DNA from 4 places in the Streptomyces sp. NPDC002564 genome. Region 4 is predicted to be linked to each of the others. Evidence: riboswitches for the same ligand, from Rfam matches in the RefSeq annotation. Region 4 holds a riboswitch; each other region holds the start of a gene.
The links. Region 4 has a riboswitch for cyclic di-AMP ahead of ACFYXE_RS25995 (M23 family metallopeptidase). Riboswitches for the same ligand answer to the same signal wherever they lie in the genome.
Positions count from the first base shown of each region.

Region 1: it holds a riboswitch for cyclic di-AMP, as region 4 does, so the genes downstream of both, ACFYXE_RS18690 (M23 family metallopeptidase) here and ACFYXE_RS25995 (M23 family metallopeptidase) in region 4, are expected to answer to the same signal.
Region 2: it holds a riboswitch for cyclic di-AMP, as region 4 does, so the genes downstream of both, ACFYXE_RS32310 (transglycosylase family protein) here and ACFYXE_RS25995 (M23 family metallopeptidase) in region 4, are expected to answer to the same signal.
Region 3: it holds a riboswitch for cyclic di-AMP, as region 4 does, so the genes downstream of both, ACFYXE_RS01570 (NlpC/P60 family protein) here and ACFYXE_RS25995 (M23 family metallopeptidase) in region 4, are expected to answer to the same signal.

Region 1 is NZ_JBIARE010000004.1:735,762-740,607, reverse strand. Features, by position in the region: gene ACFYXE_RS18695 (aldo/keto reductase) at 1-728, opposite strand, end outside; gene ACFYXE_RS18690 (M23 family metallopeptidase) at 847-1,926, opposite strand; cyclic di-AMP (ydaO/yuaA leader) riboswitch at 1,938-2,085, opposite strand; gene ACFYXE_RS18685 (PP2C family protein-serine/threonine phosphatase) at 2,307-3,491, opposite strand; tRNA gene ACFYXE_RS18680 (tRNA-Met) at 3,603-3,676, opposite strand; gene ACFYXE_RS18675 (alginate lyase family protein) at 3,724-4,846, opposite strand, start outside.
Region 2 is NZ_JBIARE010000012.1:95,225-100,070, reverse strand. Features, by position in the region: gene ACFYXE_RS32320 (cytochrome P450) at 1-244, shown strand, start outside; gene ACFYXE_RS32315 (transglycosylase family protein) at 364-1,461, shown strand; cyclic di-AMP (ydaO/yuaA leader) riboswitch at 1,657-1,860, shown strand; gene ACFYXE_RS32310 (transglycosylase family protein) at 1,865-2,590, shown strand; gene eno (phosphopyruvate hydratase) at 2,923-4,203, shown strand; gene ACFYXE_RS32300 (septum formation initiator family protein) at 4,303-4,782, shown strand; gene ACFYXE_RS32295 (DUF501 domain-containing protein) at 4,805-4,846, shown strand, end outside.
Region 3 is NZ_JBIARE010000001.1:312,125-316,970, forward strand. Features, by position in the region: gene ACFYXE_RS01560 (NlpC/P60 family protein) at 1-796, opposite strand, end outside; gene ACFYXE_RS01565 (hypothetical protein) at 1,151-1,504, shown strand; gene ACFYXE_RS01570 (NlpC/P60 family protein) at 1,617-2,825, opposite strand; cyclic di-AMP (ydaO/yuaA leader) riboswitch at 2,832-2,988, opposite strand; gene pcrA (DNA helicase PcrA) at 3,232-4,846, shown strand, end outside.
Region 4 is NZ_JBIARE010000007.1:416,730-421,575, forward strand. Features, by position in the region: gene ACFYXE_RS25985 (HPr family phosphocarrier protein) at 83-364, shown strand; gene ACFYXE_RS25990 (GntR family transcriptional regulator) at 575-1,261, opposite strand; gene ACFYXE_RS25995 (M23 family metallopeptidase) at 1,458-2,261, opposite strand; cyclic di-AMP (ydaO/yuaA leader) riboswitch at 2,274-2,436, opposite strand; gene ACFYXE_RS26000 (M16 family metallopeptidase) at 2,674-4,059, opposite strand; gene ACFYXE_RS26005 (M16 family metallopeptidase) at 4,056-4,846, opposite strand, start outside.

The sequences.
Region 1 (4,846 bases), on a different contig from region 4:
TCGCTGCCCACGTACTCCTCGACGCGGCCGCTGCGCGCGCTCTCGACCTGCGCGCCGGGGCGGTACTTGCCGGTGAGGAAGCCGGACGCGAGCGCGAAGTAGGGGACGGCCGCGAGGCCGGAGCGGGAGGCGACCTCCTGCAGCGGGCCCTCGTAGGTGGCGCGGGAGACCAGGTTGTAGTGCGGCTGCAGCGCGACGTAGCGCGCGAGGCCCTCGCGGTCGGAGAAGTCGAGGGACTCCTGGAGACGCTCGGGGCTGATGTTGGAGGCGGCGATGGCGCGCACCTTGCCGGCCCGCACCAGCTCGTCGAGCGCGCCGATGATCTCCTCGACCGGCACCGACGGGTCGTCGAAGTGCGTGTAGTAGAGGTCGATGTAGTCGGTGCCCAGGCGCCGCAGGGAGGCGTCGGCCGCGCCCTTGACGGTGGCGGCGGACAGGCCCTTGTACTCGGGGTGCGAGCCGACCTTCGTGGCGACGACGACGTCGGCGCGGTTGCCGCGCTCGGCCAGCCACTGGCCGATCAGGGTCTCGGACTCGCCGCCCCGGTTGCCCTCGACCCAGGCCGAGTAGGCGTCGGCGGTGTCGATGAAGTTGCCGCCCGCCGCGGTGTAGGCGTCGAGGACGGCGAAGGACGCCGCCCGGTCGGCGGTCCAGCCGAAGACGTTGCCGCCCAGGGAGAGCGGGAAGACCTCGAGGTCGGATGCGCCGAGTGTGCGAAGAGAAGTCATACGTTCCGCAACACCCGCGGCGGAAGGGGAATTCCGCGCTGCGGAGCGGAATCCCGTGGTGCGGGGCGGAGTTCCGGCGGGGCCGCGGAGCCTCAGCTCCGCGGCGGGACCGTCCGGCTCAGGGGTTGAGGCCCTTGCCCTGCAGCCAGCCCAGGGGGTCGATGCCGGCGCCGCCGGGCGTGTGGACCTCCATGTGCAGGTGCGGCCCGGTGACGTTGCCGGTCGCGCCGACGCGGCCGATGACGTCGCCCGTGGAGACCTTCTGGCCCGCGCTGACGTTGAGCGAGGACTGGTGGCAGTACCAGATCTCCGTGCCGTCCTCGAGTTCGAGCACGGTGCGGTAGCCGTACGCGCCCGCCCAGCCGGCCTCCTTGACGGTGCCGGTGTGCACGGCCTTGAGCGGGGTGCCGGTGGGCGCCGCGAAGTCCAGGCCGGTGTGGTGCCCGGAGGACCACATGGAGCCGGCGTCGCCGAAGTGCGAGGTGAGGGTGTACGAGGAGGTGGGGATGACGTAGCTCTTGGCGAGCTTGGCCAGGCGCTCGGCCTCCGCCTTCGCCTTCTTGGCCTCTTCTTCCTTCTTCTTCTTGGCGGCGGCCTTGGCCTCCGCCTCCTTCTCGGCCGCCTTCTGCTGGGCGGCGGCGTCCTCGGCGGCCTTCTTGACGGCGGCGTCCTCGGCGGCGGCCCGCACGGCGGCGTCGGCCTGGTGCTGCTGGTTCTCGGCCTGCTCCATGATGCGGGCGCGCAGGGCCTCGCCCGCGCCGGTGGTGCCCTGCTCGGCGTCGGCGGCGCTGACACCGGCGGCGGTGAGCGGGGCCGCGGCGGTCACCGCGGTGGTGTCCGAGGCGTGGTCGTCGGACATCAACGAGCCCACGCCCGGCAGGGACTTGGCCTCCGGCAGCGAGTCCGCGACGGCGGAGACGCCCGGCAGGTCGGGCATCGAGATGGAGACCGGCGGCTTGCCGTCCTGCGCGGTGGCGATGCCGCCCGCGCCGACGGCGGCTATGACACCCACGCCGAGGACGGTGGAGCTGCGGGCGAGCCCGCCCCCGCCCTTCTTGTGCACACGGTGCCTGCCGCGGACGGGACGGACGGAATCCTCGGTGGGGTTCCACTCCTCGAAAGAGCCCTCGTCGTACGCACCGAAGTCGTCGTCATTCGATGGGTACACGGCTTGGGGGGCAGGCCGGTTGGACGCCACTGGGGCGCACTCCTTTCCTTCCTTCTCGCCTACCGGGTTAGCTGACGGGTTCGGAGCAGGAAGGTCTCCTACGAACATCCGGCACGGAGGCACAGATGCCCGATTCACCCCAAGTTGGTGGTTCCCCGGCTCCCTTGCGGGATTAGGCGCGTGCGCACGGAGCCGCCTCTAGTGACGGCTGGGACGACCGCGCTGCGTTATCGAACGTTAATAGACAGCGCCTCCGTATTCCAAGCCGTTCCGGTTGATCGTTAACGCTCATCGGGCGTACACAACGGGACACGGAGGTGCGGACCGGGGCGAGTCGACCCCGCGTCCTCAAACACCGGAACTCCACATTCCCTTGACAGTGCGTCAGATGTTATGCGGAGTGGTGTACGTCAGTCACCGGCGGTGACGTCCGGATCCCCGGCGACCGGCCTGCGCACCGCGAGCAGCGCCATGTCGTCCGTCATGCCGCCCCCGGTGTGCCGCCGCACCTCCTGCGCGAGCGCGGCGAGCAGCGCGTGCGGACCGCCGCGGCCCGGGAAGATGCGCCCGCCGAGCCGGGCCGCCGGATCGTAGAAGGCGCCCGCCTCGTCCCGCGCCTCCGACAGGCCGTCCGTGTAGAAGAGCAGCAGCGCGCCGGGCGGGAAGTCCGACTCGTCCGCCCGGTCCGGCCAGACCCCCAGGTCGCCCATACCGAGCGGCAGCGCGGGCTCGGTCGCCGACAGGACGCACAGCCGCCCGTCGCCGCGCAGCAGCAGGGGCGCCGGGTGCCCGCGGTTGATCAGCCGCACCGTGCCCTCGCCGTGCCGGATCTCGGCGAGCACGGCGGTGGTGAACCCCTCGAACGCGTCGAGGCCGTCGCGCCGGGTGCCCTCGCGGGCCAGCGCCCGCTCCAGGCGCTGCGCCACGGCCTCCAGGGTGGCTTCCTGCTCGGCGGCCTCCCGGAAGGCGCCGATGACGACGGCGACCGCCGCGACGGCGCCCATGCCCTTGCCGCGCACGTCGCCGACGATGAGCCGTACGCCGTGCGGGGTGTCCTGCACCGCGTACAGGTCGCCCCCGATGAACGCGTCGGCCTGCGCCGCCTCGTAGCGTGCCGCGATGTCCAGGCCGCCGATGCGCGGGTCCGGTTCGGGCAGCACGGCGCGCTGGGTGGCCTCGGAGATGGAGCGGGCGATGGCGAGCCGGTCGTTGCCGCGCCGCACGACGCGGTTGATGACGATCGCGAGGGCGGCGACGGTCACCACGGTGATGACCTCGGTGACGGCCTCGACGTGGCTGCTGACGGAGTTGCCGTAGTGCAGGAAGAGGACCGCGCCGGTGGCCGCGGCGCCGGTCAGGACGGTGTTCAGCCGCGAGTAGAAGGGGGCGGCGATCAGCGGGGCCGCCGCGAAGAGGGGGGCCGCGGTGAAGTCGGGCGGTGTCGACGCGTCGTAGATGACGCCGAGGACGAGCAGCAGGAGCGGCAGGGCACGCACGAAGGCCCGTTCGTGCGGGGTGGTCCCTGCGTCGTCGGTTCCTCCTCGCTGCCCCACCGCTTGTCTCCCGCCGGCTCCGCGCCCATGACCGCGCTCCATCCAGGGTTCCCGGAGCGGGGGGAGGCTGCGACCTGGTGTGGGCCGACCGGGTTACGGCCGGGAAAACACCCGAGGCCGGGAAGCTGATGCTTCCCGGCCTCGGGCCTTCAGTAGCGGGGACAGGATTTGAACCTGCGACCTCTGGGTTATGAGCCCAGCGAGCTACCGAGCTGCTCCACCCCGCGTCGGTGAACACAACACTACGCCATCGGAAGGGGTGCGTCGAACCACTTCAGGCGTTGTCGGCGTGCGTGAGGGTCTCCCAGGCCACGAAGAGGTCGTCCGTGCCCTCGGGCCGCCGCTGCTCGGTGTACCTCTCGGTCTCCGGCATCGCCAGCTTCAGCCGCCCCCGCAGGTGGTTCAGGCCGACCTCGGTGTCGGGCCCCATGTCGCGCTGCACCTTGCCGCCGCACAGCCAGCCCGGTGCCGCGGCGCCCAGCTGGTACTTGGCGTGGAACTCGAAGGCGGCCCGCAGCCGGTCCTTGACCTCGCCGTACAGGTCGACGCCCTGGTGCCAGGCGGTCTCCGCCATGTGCGAGGTGGCGGCCAGCGAGTAGCTGGCGTGCTTGAAGTTGCGGCAGGTCTCCTGCGAGAGCCCGTCGGCGTAGGTGCCCTGCCCGAACCAGTACTTCTTCAGCTCGGCCGCGGTGTCGATGCCGCTGCCCTTCGGGGAGACCGGGAGCTTGCCGTCCGACTCCAGGTAGAAGTAGGCGGGCACCCGCGCCCTGAAGTGCTGCACGGCCTTCTCGAAGGTGGGGTGGTCGTCGAGGAAGACGGCCATGGACATGGTGGCGTCGGCCATCACCAGGTCCCAGTTGCCGTTGCGCTCGACGGAGCCGTCCTTCACCTGGGGCAGGTAGGCGTTGCGCAGCATCCGTTCGAAGCGCAGCAGTTGTCCGTCGCTCCAGCCGTCGTACGTGTAGCGCACGGCCTCGGCGGCGCGGGCCCAGGAGGAGGCGGCCCAGGCGGTCTGCAGCCCGGCGTTGTCCTCGGTGTGCCGGGTGATCACCTTCGACCAGGCGTCCATGATCTGCACGGCCTTCTCGGCGTGCGCGCGCTCGCCGGTGATGTTCCAGAGCAGCGCCTGGGTGTACGCGGCCAGGGCGTCCTCGCGCTCCTCGACACAGCCCCGTCCCGGGCGGGTGTCGGGCGGGCACTCCACGACGGCGTAGGGCTTCGCCCGGTAGCCGGCGGCCGCGTACTTGCTCCGCCGCATCTGCTCGTACGCCGTCGTCCAGGGCTGTTCGCGGGCCCGGACGTGTGCGCGGACCCGGTCGAGCTGCTCCTTGCCGACGAGTACGCCCGGGTGCTCGAAGGCCAGGTCGAGCGGGCGGGCCGCGGCCGTGCGGGTGCCC
Region 2 (4,846 bases), on a different contig from region 4:
CCTCGGGTACGGGCACGGAATCCACTACTGCCTGGGCGCCCCGCTGGCCCGCCTGGAGGGGCAGACCGCGCTCGCGACGCTGCTGCGCCGCCTTCCCGACCTGCAACTCGCGGGGGATCCGGCCGATTTGCGCTGGCGTGGTGGGCTGATCATGCGTGGACTGCGCACCCTGCCCGTGGAGTTCACGACCGCACAGAGGACGGTGCCCGGAGAAGCCCACGGTGACGGTCCGTCAGGAATGTGACTTTCACGTGATCTCCGCTGCATCGACTTGTGACAAGCGTTCGAGTGCGGCTACGTTCACGACGACTTGGGCGCCCCCGGCGCCCCGGTAGTCGCAGCAGTCTCCTGAAAGGCAACCGCATGCTCTCCGGCCATGGTCGTCACCGACGCCCCCGCCAAGCCCCGGCCCTCATCGTCGCGGCAGGAGTCACCGGATCCGCCATCGCCATCCCGCTGCTGGGCGCCACCGGCGCCAGCGCCGCGGACACCACCACGTGGGACAAGCTGGCCGAGTGCGAGAGCGGCGGCGCGTGGAGCGCGAACCCCGGCAGCGGGTACTACGGAGGGCTCCAGCTCTCCCAGGAGACGTGGGAGAGATACGGCGGCCTCGCGTACGCGCCGAGCGCCGAGCAGGCCTCCAAGTCCCAGCAGATCGCCGTCGCCGAGAAGATCCTCGACGCCAAGGGTCCGCAGGCCTGGCCGAGCTGCGCCCCGATCGCCGGTCTCACCGACGGCGGCGCCGCGGCCGACGTGGACCCGGGCGGCCCGGTCACCCCGCAGCCCTCGGACCCGTCCGGCGACGCCGAGGGGTCCGACGGCAAGGACGCGAAGGGCTCCGGGGGCACGAAGGGCTCCACGGGCTCCGAGGACGGCAAGGGCGGCAAGGACGGGAAGGACGGCAAGGGGTCCGGCGCGACCGACGAGCCGTCCGGTGACGCCCCGGACTCCGCGGACCCGTCCGGCGACGCGGACGACACGCCCGGCTCCGGCGACGGCGCCGGAGACAAGAATCACGACGAGTCCGGCGAAAAGGGCGGCAAGGGCGACGCCGGGGGCGAGGACGACTCCGACAAGTCCGGCGAGAAGGACTCCACTTCGCCGGACCCCGAGGACTCGGCCGACCCCGCCGGCGGGTCCGACGAGGCCGGCGAGGCCGCGGGAACCGGCGGGAGCGACGCCTCCGACGGCTCCTCCGGCCGCCACCGCGGCGACCGGGCGGACGAGGGCGAGAGCGCGGACGGCCGCTCCGGACGGCACGCCTCGCGCGGCGCGGAGCGCACCGGGAAGGTCGCCGACGGGACGTACACGGTGCGCTCCGGGGACAACCTCTCGGTCATCGCGGACGACCTGGCGGTCGACGGCGGATGGCACCGGCTCTACAGCGCGAACAAGAAGACCGTCGGGGGCGACCCGGACCTCATCCTCCCCGGTCAGAGCCTCGATCTGGGCGAAAAGTAACGGAAGTTGACGAAGAGTCGGCCGGGGACTTCGTGCCGTATGTCCCGTTTGGTGCGAGTGAGAGATGGGTCTCAGAAGCCCTGATCGTCTTTGAAATTCCGGCGAGCGCGTGTCTACGGTCGTGACCGCTCGCCACTGGTGGGCCCCGCCGGTCGGTACGCCGAATCCTGCCAACGGCCGGACGGGAACAGTCGTCGCTCATGAGCGCCGTAGGCAGGAGCGGGGGACCCAAGGTTTGTGCCGGGTCCGTCCGTTGAAGGGCCACCAGCCGCAAGGCGGGGAGGCCGGGAGACGGGCGGGAACGGCTAGGGGTGAAGTCGCACTCAAGGAAGCGCGACCGGGCAACCACATCGGCCCGAACCCGACAGCTCACCTCGCAGGCGTCGGTGTAGGGGATCAACTCATGCTGCTTAACGGCAAGGGCAAGCACCGTCGCGCATCCAAGGCCACCCGTGTCGCCACGCTCGTCGGCGTCACCGGTGCCGCCGTCGCCGCCCCGCTGATGGCGGCGGGCTCGGCCAGCGCGGCCACCGCCTCCGAGTGGGACGCCGTCGCCCAGTGCGAGTCCGGCGGCAACTGGTCGATCAACACGGGCAACGGCTTCCAGGGCGGTCTGCAGTTCACGCCGTCCACCTGGTCCGCCTACGGCGGCACGAAGTACGCGCCGACCGCCGACAAGGCCTCCAAGGCCCAGCAGATCGAGATCGGCGAGAAGGTCCTGGCCGGTCAGGGCAAGGGCGCCTGGCCGAACTGCGGCACCGGCCTCTCCAACGCCTCCGGCGGTGGCGGCGGCTCGCAGGAGCAGGCCCCGCAGCAGGAGCAGACCAAGCCGCAGCCGCAGCAGACGCAGCCGCAGCAGGCTCCGCAGCAGCAGGCTCCGCAGGAGCAGGCCGCGCCGAAGCCGCAGCCCACGCCGCAGACCGACAGCAAGAAGACCGTCGAGACCCCGACCGGCAAGACGGTCAAGAAGGGCGACGGCGAGTACAAGGTCAAGACGGGCGACACCCTGTCCAAGATCGCCGAGGCGAAGCACGTCAAGGGCGGCTGGCACAAGGTCTACAAGCTCAACGGCGACATCATCGACAACGCCGACATGATCTACCCCGGCCAGCAGCTGCACCTCAGCTGAGGCTGACCGGCCCTCCCGGCCGTGCCTCGGCGGACGCACGGCCGCCCCGTCCCCACGGGCTCCCCGCCCCGGTGCGCGTATCCCCCGTACGCACCGGGGCGGGGCCATGTCCGCGTCCGGTGCCGCCCGCGGCCGGGCACCGGCTGTTCGCCCCTAGCGAGCTACCGGCCAGTAGAAACGCGGGCTTCCGTCCTGTTTCCCGGGTATTTGGGCCCGCGCGCGTCCCACGGGACGGGCGGTCGGCTGGCCGAAGCCCCGGAGCCCGTTAGGCTCAGGAGACGCAGGGCCGAAGCGGCTCGCGTAAATGCGTCACATCCCAGAAGGAGATGCTCGTGCCGTCCATCGACGTCGTCGTAGCCCGGGAAATCCTGGACTCCCGAGGCAACCCCACGGTCGAGGTCGAGGTCGGCCTCGACGACGGCAGCACCGGTCGTGCCGCCGTTCCGTCCGGTGCCTCCACCGGTGCCTTCGAGGCCATCGAACTCCGTGACGGTGACCCCAACCGTTACCAGGGCAAGGGTGTCGAGAAGGCCGTCCTCGCCGTCATCGAGCAGATCGGCCCGGAGCTCGTCGGCTACGACGCCACCGAGCAGCGCCTGATCGACCAGGCCATGTTCGACCTGGACGCCACCGACAACAAGGGCTCGCTCGGCGCCAACGCCATCCTCGGCGTCTCCCTCGCCGTCGCGCACGCCGCCTCCGAGGCCAGCGACCTGCCGCTGTTCCGCTACCTCGGCGGCCCGAACGCGCACCTGCTGCCCGTCCCGATGATGAACATCCTGAACGGCGGGTCGCACGCCGACTCGAACGTGGACATCCAGGAGTTCATGATCGCCCCGATCGGCGCGGAGTCCTTCTCCGAGGCCCTGCGCTGGGGCACCGAGGTCTACCACACCCTCAAGAAGGTCCTGAAGGACAAGGGCCTGTCCACCGGCCTGGGCGACGAGGGCGGCTTCGCCCCGAACCTGGACTCCAACCGCGCCGCCCTCGACCTCATCCTCGAGGCCGTCAAGCAGGCCGGTTACGTCCCCGGCGAGCAGATCGCGCTCGCCCTCGACGTCGCCGCGTCCGAGTTCTACAAGGACGGCACGTACGAGTTCGAGGGCAAGTCCCGCTCGGCCGCCGAGATGACCGAGTACTACGAGGAGCTCGTCGCCTCGTACCCGCTCGTCTCCATCGAGGACCCGCTGTTCGAGGACGACTGGGCCGGCTGGAACGTCATCACCGAGAAGCTCGGCGACAAGGTGCAGCTCGTCGGCGACGACCTGTTCGTCACCAACCCCGAGCGCCTGGCCCGCGGCATCGAGGAGAACTCGGCCAACGCCCTGCTCGTCAAGGTCAACCAGATCGGTTCGCTGACCGAGACCCTGGACGCCGTCGAGATGGCCCAGCGCAACGGCTTCAAGTGCATGATGTCGCACCGCTCCGGCGAGACCGAGGACGTCACCATCGCCGACCTGGCCGTCGCCACCAACTGCGGCCAGATCAAGACCGGCGCCCCGGCCCGCTCCGAGCGTGTCGCCAAGTACAACCAGCTCCTGCGCATCGAGGAGATCCTGGACGACGCCGCGGTCTACGCCGGCCGCAGCGCCTTCCCGCGCTTCAAGGGCTGAGCTCTTAGCGCCACGTAGTTACCTACGTCCCCGCACCCGGTCCCGTACCGTGTGCGGGGACGTACGTACGTATACGCGCTGCTCTGGGGAGGCGGAACCATGCCCAAGGCCGGGACCAAGGACCGGTTCTCCACGGCGACCCGCCTGCGGCTGCTCGGTGAGCAGACCGCCGAGCGGGTCTACCGCTCCCAGACCAAGCGCCAGGCGCGCCGCTCCCGGCTCACCGGCCGCGCGGCCCTGCTCGCGCTGGTGCTCTGCTCCCTCGTGGTCGCCCTCGCGTACCCGATGCGGCAGTACGTGTCGCAGCGCGCCGAGGTCGACGACCTGCGCAGGCAGCGCGCCGAGCACCGGGCCGACGTCGAGAAGCTGCGCGACGAGAAGGCCCGCTGGCAGGACGACGCGTACGCGGAGCACCGCATCCGGGACCGCCTGCACTACGTGCTGCCGGGCGAGACCGGCTTCACGGTGATCGACCCCGCGGCGGCGCAGAGCCGCCGCGCGGACCAGGGGGCGGCGACGCGCCCCTGGTACTCGAACGTCTGGGACGGCGTCGACAAGGCCGACCGACCCGACGACTGACCCAAGGACACGGAAGACAGGCATGGAAACGCCCCCGCCGACCACTGAGCGCACCGAGCCGACC
Region 3 (4,846 bases), on a different contig from region 4:
GTCCGGAGCAGTCGAAGGCGTTCGGGCCGGTGGCGCCCCAGACGTAGGGGCTGCCGAGCGCCTTGTAGGCGTAGGAGACGGCGGACGCGGCACGGGCGTTGGGGGCTTCGGCGTGGCCCGGGGCGGCGGCGCGGGCGCTGGAGCGGGCGGCACGGCCGTCCTCCCGGCCCGCGAGGTCGGCGCGCTCGTCGGCGGTGAGCTCGGACAGCAGCCGCTTGGCCTCGCCGAGCTTTCCGTTGATCGTCTTCTTGTGCTTCCTCAGCTCGGCCTGGCGTGCGCGCAGGCCCGTGAGCCGGGCGTCGGCCTCGCCGCGCAGCCGGTCCATCTCCCGCATCTGCCGGCGGACGCCGCCGACGGCCGCGGCCTGCCTGCTGCCGGCCCGGTCGGCGCGCGAGGCGCGCTCCAGGAACCGGTCCGGGTCGGAGGAGAGCGCGAGCTGCACGGAGGGGTCGATGCCGCCGGTGCGGTACTGCGCCGCCGCGAAGGAACCCAGGCTCGCGCGGGCCTTGTTGAGCTTGTCCTCCTTGCGGGCGGCCTCGTCGCGCAGTTCGCCGAGCGACTTCTCGGCCTTCTCGGACCTCTCCTTCGCGCCGTTGTACTTCTCGGTCGCCCGCTCGGCCTCGCGGTAGAGGGCGTCGACCTTGGACTTCACCTCCGCGGGGCTGAGCCGGGGGTCCGCGTGACCCGTGCCGTCGAACGCGGTCGCCGACGCGGCACCGGCGAGCGCGAGGGTGAGGGCGGTGCGGGCCGTGCCGCCGCTGAGCGGACGCCGGCCGGGCTTGCGGTGTGCTGCCACGAAGTGGGGCTCCTTACGTGTCCTGCACGTGGCCGGCGGCAGCCCGCACAGGGGGAGCGGGCCGCCGCCGGGTTTCTCGGCGGTGGTGCCCGACAGCCGTCCTGGGCCGGACGGCGGTGGGGAGTCGGACACCTGGTGGAGGACGCTAAACCTGGGCGTCACGGGTTGGAGAGGGATTGCGCACCATTAACGGAAGTGGGCGGATTCGTGACCGGCTGCGACCGTGTCGTCGCGGGGTGGGATCCTTCCGCCGGCCGACTGCGACCGATGGCCCGATGGCGGCGCGGTCGCCGGGCCGCGGTGGTAAGGGGGCGCCGCCGGGCACGACGGGGGCCCCGGCTAGGCTCCGGCCCCATGGACCTACTCATCCATCTCTTCGTCGGCCTGCACATCATCGGCATCGCCTCGCTGCTGGGCGGCTTCCTGACCCAGGTGAAGCAGATGGGTCAGGGAACCGCCCGCTTCACCCCCGCGATGCTGCACGGCGCGCTGGTGATGCTCGTCACCGGCGTGGCCCTGGTGGGCCTCAACCAGGCCGACGACAACACGGTCAACAACGTCAAGATCGGCATCAAGATGGCCGTGCTGATCGTGATCCTCGGGCTGGTCTACGTGAAGCGGGACGAGGAGAAGGTCGACAAGGCGCTGTTCGGCGCGGTCGGCCTGCTGACCGTCGCGAACATCTTCATCGCCGTGCTCTGGACCTGAGACGTCCGCGGCCGGGTTCCCCGGCGGCACACGCGCGTGGCCCGCATCCCCGGGAGGATGCGGGCCACGCGCGCGTAGAGGGACCGGAAGCCGGGTTCGCGGGCCCGCGGCGTTACGCGGGGCGCACCACGCTGTGGATCGGCATGTAGTAGATCGACTCGACGCGGACGTTCGCGCCCGGCTTCGGCGCGTGGATCATCTTGCCGTCGCCGATGTAGATCCCGACGTGACTGATGTCGTCGTAGAAGAAGACCAGGTCGCCGGGCCTGGCGTCCGCCGTCTTCACGGTCGTGCCGACCTTCACCTGGTCCCACGTCGTGCGCGGCAGGGTGATGCCCGCCGCCTTCCACGCGTCCTGGGTGAGCCCGGAGCAGTCGTACGAGTCGGGGCCGGTCGCGCCCCAGACGTACGGCTTGCCGATCTGGGCCTCCGCGAAGTCGATGACCTTGGCGGCCTTGGTGGCGTAGCCGCCGTCCGTGCTCCCCGAGCCGGTGCCCGCACCCGTACCGGAACCTGATCCGGAACCTGATCCGGAGTCCGATCCGGAGCCCTGGCCCGCGTCCTTCTCCTTCTCGCGCTCGGCCGCCTCCTCCGCCTTGCGCTCGCGCTCCGCCTCGGCGGCCTGCTCGCGCGCCAGCTTCTCGGCCTTGCGCCTGGCCTCCTGCTTCTTCTTCCGCTCGATCTCCGCCAGCCGCGCCTTCTCCTCGGCGGTCAGCTTCGACAGCAGCTCACGGGCGTCGCCCAGCTTCTTCTGGACGGTGTGCTTGCTCGTCCTGAGGTCGTCCCGGGAGTCGGTCAGCGTCTCGAGGCTCTTCGCGGCCTTCCTGCGCTGCTCGGTCGCCGACGCCTGCTGCGTCTGGTAGTCGTCGACCGCCTTCTTCTGGCGGGTGGTGAGCCGGTCCGCCAAGTGGTTCTGGTCGAAGTAGCCCTGCGGGTCTTCGGCGAGCATCATCGTGGCCGTCTCGGAGACGGCACCGGTGCGGTACTGCGCGGCGGCGAAGGAACCGAGCTCCTTGCGCGCGTCGTTGAGGTCGTCGGTGCGCTCGGCCACGTCGTCGAGCAGGCGGTCGACCTTCTTGCGCTGCTTGTCGGTGCGCTCCTTGGCCGCGTTGTACTTCTGGGTGGCGACACCCGCCTGCTGGTAGAGCTCGTCGACCTTCTTCTGGACCTCTTCGAGGCTGGGCTTCGTCGGCGCGGAGGGCGCGGCCTGCGCGCTCTGCGACAGGAGGGCGACGGAGGTGAGGGCTGCCGTCGTGATGCCGAGGGCGGGGGCCGTGCGCAGTGAGGCCGTCCGGTTCCGCGGCTTGCGGTGCGACGCCAAGGAGGCGACTCCTTCCGTAGACCGCCTACCGGGTTAGCTGTCGGGTTCGGGCGGATGCTACGGAAGGTTGCCCTACGGTTCCGTACTGCGTACGGGACCGATTCACCCCAAGGTCTTGGTGGGTCCCCGGCTCCGAACACGTCGGACTCGGCGGGGGCGGCCCGGTCCCGGCGGGGTTCGCCGGTGGGGGAACGAGCAGCCCGCGCAGCACGCTAGCCAACTCGTGTGCTCCGTGTGAAGGCTGATGTTCGGTATGCCCGATACATTTTCGTGACTTTGCGAGGTCTCTGACGCGTACACGGCACGCCGTAGCGGAGCGTGAGCGTCCGCGGGCACCGGGTAGGGAAGACCCTCTGACCGGAACCCGCAGCGGGTTGTCAGTGGGGCCGCCTAGACTCGGGAGGCGATGAGCAGCCTCTTTGATGACAGCTTCCTGGCGGACTTGCAGCCTTCCCGGGCCACGGACGAAGAGCCCCCGCCGCCGCCCGAGGACAACACTCCGGAGCCCATTCCGGACGACTTGTTCGACGGGAAGTTCGACGCGCCCATGACCCGGGACGCGCACTACCGCGACGGTGCCCCGCGCCCGGTCATCGACCCGGCGACCCTCCTCGACGGGCTGAACGAGAACCAGCGCGCGGCCGTGGTGCACGCCGGTTCCCCGCTGCTCATCGTCGCCGGCGCGGGATCCGGCAAGACCCGGGTCCTCACCCACCGCATCGCGTACCTCCTCGCCGAGCGCGGTGCGCACCCCGGCCAGATCCTCGCGATCACCTTCACCAACAAGGCCGCGGGCGAGATGAAGGAGCGCGTCGAGCACCTCGTCGGCCCCCGGGCGAACGCGATGTGGGTGTCGACCTTCCACAGTGCCTGCGTCCGCATCCTGCGCCGCGAGTACAAGAAGCTGGGCTTCACGTCCTCCTTCTCGATCTACGACGCCGCCGACTCCAAGCGCCTGATGGCCCTGGTCTGCCGCGACCTGGACCTCGACCCGAAGAAGTTCCCCCCGAAGTCCTTCAGCGCCAAGATCTCGAACCTGAAGAACGAGCTCATCGACGAGGAGGACTTCGCGGGCCAGGCGGCCGACGGCTTCGAGAAGACCCTCGCCCAGGCCTACGCGATGTACCAGTCCCGCCTCCGCGAGGCGAACGCCCTGGACTTCGACGACCTGATCATGACGACGGTCCACCTGCTGCGCGCCTTCCCGGACGTCGCCGAGCACTACCGCCGCCGCTTCCGGCACGTCATGGTCGACGAGTACCAGGACACCAACCACGCCCAGTACGCCCTGGTGCGCGAGCTGGTCGGCCCCTCGGGCGGCGAGGGCCGCGACACCGCCGCACACGGCGAACCGGCCGAGCTGTGCGTGGTGGGTGACGCGGACCAGTCGATCTACGCCTTCCGCGGCGCGACCATCCGCAACATCCTCCAGTTCGAGGAGGACTACACCGACGCGACGACGATCCTCCTGGAGCAGAACTACCGCTCGACGCAGACGATCCTGACCGCGGCGAACGCGGTGATCGAGCGGAACGAGAGCCGCCGCCCCAAGAACCTGTGGACCAACCAGGGCGAGGGCGCCCGCATCACGGGGTACGTCGCCGACACCGAGCACGACGAGGCCCAGTTCGTCGCCGACGAGATCGACCGCCTCACCGACGCGGGCGACGCCAAGGCCGGCGACGTGGCGATCTTCTACCGGACGAACGCGCAGTCCCGTGTCTTCGAAGAGATCTTCATCCGCGTCGGCCTGCCCTACAAGGTCGTCGGCGGCGTCCGCTTCTACGAGCGCAAGGAAGTCCGCGACGTCCTGGCGTACCTGCGCGTCCTCGCCAACCCCGAGGACGCCGTCCCGCTGCGCCGCATCCTGAACGTGCCGAAGCGCGGCATCGGCGACCGCGCCGAAGCCATGATCGACGCGCTCTCGCAGCGCGAGAAGATCTCCTTCCCGCAGGCGCTCAAGCGGGTCGACGAGGCGTACGGCATGGCCGCCCGCTCGACCAACGCCGTCCGGCGCTTCA
Region 4 (4,846 bases):
GGACGTATGTCCGACAGAGCACCCGTGACGGCATGAGACACTGGTCTAGACAAGTGTGAGACACCTGGAAGGGCAGCAACACATGGCTGAGCGCCGCGTCAACGTCGGCTGGGCCGAGGGCCTTCACGCCCGACCCGCCTCCATCTTCGTCCGTGCGGCCACGGCCGCCGGCGTCCCCGTGACGATCGCCAAGGCCGACGGCAACCCGGTCAACGCCGCCTCGATGCTGGCGGTCCTCGGCCTGGGCGCCCAGGGCGGCGAGGAGATCGTGCTCGCCTCCGACGCCGAGGGCGCGGACGCCGCTCTCGACCGGCTGGCGAAGCTCGTCTCGGAGGGGCTCGAGGAGCTGCCGGAGACGGTCTAGGACACGTTCCTTCTGGGACACGTTCACAAAGCAGTGCCTCGATGGGGTCGTCCGGAATTCCGGACGACCCCATCGACGTTTGTGCGCGCACATTCCACGCCCGATCGACGGGCCATTCGACGGGAATGGGCGCACGCCGGAGAAACGCACCCATAAAGCACGCCGAAGAGGCCCGGGGCGAATTGCTTCTCTTTGTATACGGCGTCGTCGTTAATTCCGGAGACCCACCGTGTTGACGGCATGTTGCGGATCCCTCACACGGCCGCCCCCGCGCGCGGGCCGCGGCCGGTGGGCGGCCGCCGTCCGCGCGGCGTGCGCGGCGGTGAGCGTCCTGGCGCGGTCCGCGTCCCCGCGGGTCACCGCGTCGACGATCGCGGCGTGCTCGGACCAGGTCTCGGCCGGCGCCGCCGGGGGCTCCACCTCGTACATCCAGGCGACCTTGTGCCGGAGCTGGGTGAGCAGCGCGCTGAGGCCGGGGCTGCCGGACGCCTGGGTGAGCGTCTCGTGGAACCAGCCGTCCAGGGGGCGCAGATCCTCCCCACGGCCGTTCCTGGAGCGCTCCTGGCCGAGCCTGACCAGGCCGCGCAGGACCTTGAGGTGCGCGTCCGTGCGGCGCTGCGCGGCCCGGGCGGCGGCGAGCGGCTCCAGCAGCGTCCTGACCTCCAGGAGGTCGGCGGCCTCCTGCTCGGTCGGCTCGGCCACGCACGCGCCCGCGTGTCTGCGGGTGACGACGAACCCTTCGGCCTCCAGGGTGCGCAGGGCCTCGCGGACGGGGACGCGCGAGACCCCGTAGCGCCGCGCGAGGAGTTCCTCGGTGAGCCGGCCGCCTCTTTCGTAGACGCCCGCGACAATGTCGTCCCGGATGGCCGTGCATACCGAGTGCGCGGGAATGCGCATGACCGGACCTCCGCCTTAATCCCCGCGAAACGCGGTCGACCGACACTCGTTCCGCGACTCTATTGCAGAGCGCGGGAATTTCCGACGGCGGACCGGAATCCATGGATATCTTTTGGCCAAGAACGGCGGCACGGCGAAAGCCCCGGTTCGCCGGGAACCGGGGCTTTCGGTGAGGTGCTGCGGGGTCCGCGTCGGGTCAGACGCCGACGCCGTGCGAGCGCAGGTAGGAGACCGGGTCGATGTCCGAGCCGTACTGCTCGCCGGTGCGGGCCTCGAAGTGGAGGTGCGGGCCGCTGGAGTTGCCGGTGGAGCCCGACAGGCCTATCTGCTGGCCCGGGGTGACCGCCTGGCCGACGCTGACGCTCAGGGACGACATGTGGCCGTACTGGGTGTACGTGCCGTCGTTCATCTTGATGACCACGTTGTTGCCGTAGGCACCGCCCCAGCCGGCCTCGACGACGGTGCCGGAGCCGACGGCGTGGACCGTCGTGCCGGACGCGGCGTGGAAGTCGATGCCGGTGTGGCTGCCGGAGGACCACATGCCGCCGCCGGTCTGGTAGCCCGTGGAGACGTACGAGCCGGAGATCGGGGCGACGTAGCTGTTGAGGCGCTTGCGCTCGGCCTCGCGGGCGGCGCGCTCCTTGGCCTCGCGCTCCTTCTTGGCCTTCGCCTTGGCCTCGGCCTCGGCCTTGCGCTTCTCCTCGGCCGCCTTCTTCTTGGCGGCCTCTTCGGCCTTCTTGGCCGCGGCGGCGTCGTCGGCGGCCTGGCGCTGCGCGGCGGCCTGCGCGTCGATGCTCTCGGCGAGCGAGTCGCCGACGGAGATCGCCTGGGTGAGGCCGGTGTGCTCGAGGGGCGCGTCGTCGGCGGCGGCGAGCGCCGGGGCGGCCAGGCCTCCGATGACACCGGTGGTGGTGAGCGCTGCGACGCCCGCGACATTCGCGGTGGTACGCGTGATGCGGCTGGGACGACGGTGCTTCCCGGTGGCACGGGTGAACGCCATGTGGCGGGTGTTCCTTTCCTTCCCTCTCGCCTACCGGGTTAGCTGACGGGTTCGGAGCAGGAAGGTCTCCTACGGATCCCTCGCCTCGCGGCAAGGTGTCCGATTCACCCCAGGGGACATGTGGGTCCCCGGCTCCCCTGGCTCGCGCCGTACGGGGACTCGGCGATGACTGTCCGGTGCCGCGGCTGCGGCGTACTGCGTGACGAACAGCCGGACCGACGCTAAACGGGGCGTCTTTCAATCGACAAACAGAACGCGACTTTTGTAGCGCACGCCACACCGCAACAGGCACAACAGGCAACGTCCGTACGAATTCGGACATATGAGGACCCCGGCCACCTAAGCGGTCACCGGGGTCCTGATATGTCCTGACTGTGCCTCAGCCCTTCGTGCGCTCCGGGCCGTGCGGGGCTCAGCCCGTGACCACACTCACGTCGCCGATGCCGAGCGCCCTGACGGGCTCCTCGATCCGCGCGGCGTCGCCGACCAGGATCGTCACCAGACGGTCCTCCGGGAAGGCGTTCACGACGGCCGCGGTGGCCTCCACGGTGCCGGTGGCGGCGAGCTGGCGGTACAGCTGCGCCTGGAAGTCGTCCGGCAGGTTCTGCTCGACCTGGTCGGCGAGGGTGGCCGCCACGGAGGCCGCCATCTCGTACTTGAGGGGGGCCACGCCCACCAGGTTCTGCACGGCGACGTCGCGCTCGGCGTCGGTGAGGCCGTCGGCCGCGAGGGTGCGCAGCACCTTCCACAGGTCGTCGAGCGCCGGGCCGGTGGACTCGGTGTCCACGGAGCCGCTGATGGCGAGCATCGCGGCGCCCGTCCCGTCCGGCGCCGAGCGCAGCACCTGGCTGAACGCCCGTACTCCGTAGGTGTATCCCTTCTCCTCCCGCAGGACGCGGTCCAGACGGGACGTGAGGGTGCCGCCCAGGCAGTACGTGCCGAGGACCTGGGCCGGCCACACGCGGTCGTGCCGGTCGGCGCCCACGCGGCCGATGAGCAGCTGCGTCTGGACCGCTCCCGGGCGGTCCACGATGACGATGCGGCCGCGGTCGTCGGCGGTCACCTGGGGCACCGGGCGCGGCTCGCCCGCGGGGCCGGTCCAGGCTCCGACGGTGTCCGCGAGGACGGCGTCCAGGTCGGTGCCGGTCAGGTCGCCGACCACGACGAGGGTGGCCGTGGCGGGCCGGACGTACTTCTCGTAGAAGGCGCGCACGGCCGCCGAGTCGATGGCCGTGACCGTCTCCTCGGTGCCCTGGCGCGGACGCGACATGCGCGAGGTCGCCGGGAACAGCTGCCGGGAGAGCTCCTTGGCGGCGCGGCGCGCCGGGTTGGCGGCCTCGTGCGGGATCTCGTCCAGGCGGTTGCGCACGAGCCGCTCGATCTCGCTGTCCGCGAAGGCGGGGGCGCGCAGGGCGTCGGCGAGCAGGCCGAGCGCCTTGGCGAGCCGGGAGACCGGGACCTCCAGGGAGACCCGTACGCCCGGGTGGTCGGCGTGCGCGTCGAGCGTGGCGCCGCAGCGGTCGAGCTCGGCGGCGAACTCCTCGGCGGAGTGCTTGTCCGTGCCCTCGTTGAAGGCCCGCGCCATGATGGTGGCGACGCCGTCGAGGCCCTCCGGCTCGGCGTCCAGGGGCGCTTCGAGGTGGATCTCGACGGCGACGACCTGCTGGCCGGGGCGGTCGCAGCGCAGCACGGTGAGGCCGTTGGGCAGGGTGCCGCGCCCGGGCGCCGGGAACGCCCAGGGCTTGGCCGTACCGGCCTCGGGCATGGGGTGGAACTGCATCGTCGCGGCCTCGGTCACTTCGCCGCCTCCTCTTCCTCTGCGTCCGCCGCGTCCTCGTCGGCGGCGGTCACGGGTTCGTACACGAGCACCGCGCGGTTGTCCGGGCGCAGGCGCGCCCCGGCGACCTCCTGGACCTCCTGGGCGGTGATGTCGAGGACGCGCTGGACCGCGGTGAGGGCGAGCTGCGGGTCGCCGAACAGGACGGCGTAACGGCACAGTTCGTCGGCGCGGCCCGCGACCGTGCCGAGCCGGTCGAGCCACTCGCGCTCCAGCTGTGCCTGGGCGCGCTCCATCTCCTCCGGAGTGGGGCCCTCCGCGGCGAAGCGGGCCAGCTCCTCGTCGACCGCGGCCTCGATGACCGGGACCTCGACGTCGCCGGACGTCTTGACGTCGAGCCAGCCGAGCGAGGGTGCCCCGGCGAGGCGCAGCAGCCCGAATCCGGCGGCGACCGCGGTGCGGTCCCGGCGCACGAGGCGGTTGTAGAGCCGGGAGGACTCGCCGCTGCCGAGGACGGTCAGCGCCAGGTCGGCCGCGTCGCACGCGCGCGTGCCGTCCTCAGGGAGGCGGTAGGCGGCCATCAGGGCGCGCGCGGGGACCTCCTCCTCGACGACCTCGCGCAGCTCCTCGCCGATGCGCTCGGGCAGGGAGCCGTCGCGCGGGGGCTGCTTGCCGTCGTGCCCGGGGATCGACCCGAAGTACTTCTCGACCCAGGCGAGCGTCTGCTCCGGGTCGATGTCGCCGACGACCGAGAGGACGGCGTTGTTGGGCGCGTAGTAGGTGCGGAAGAACGCGCGCGCGTCCTCCA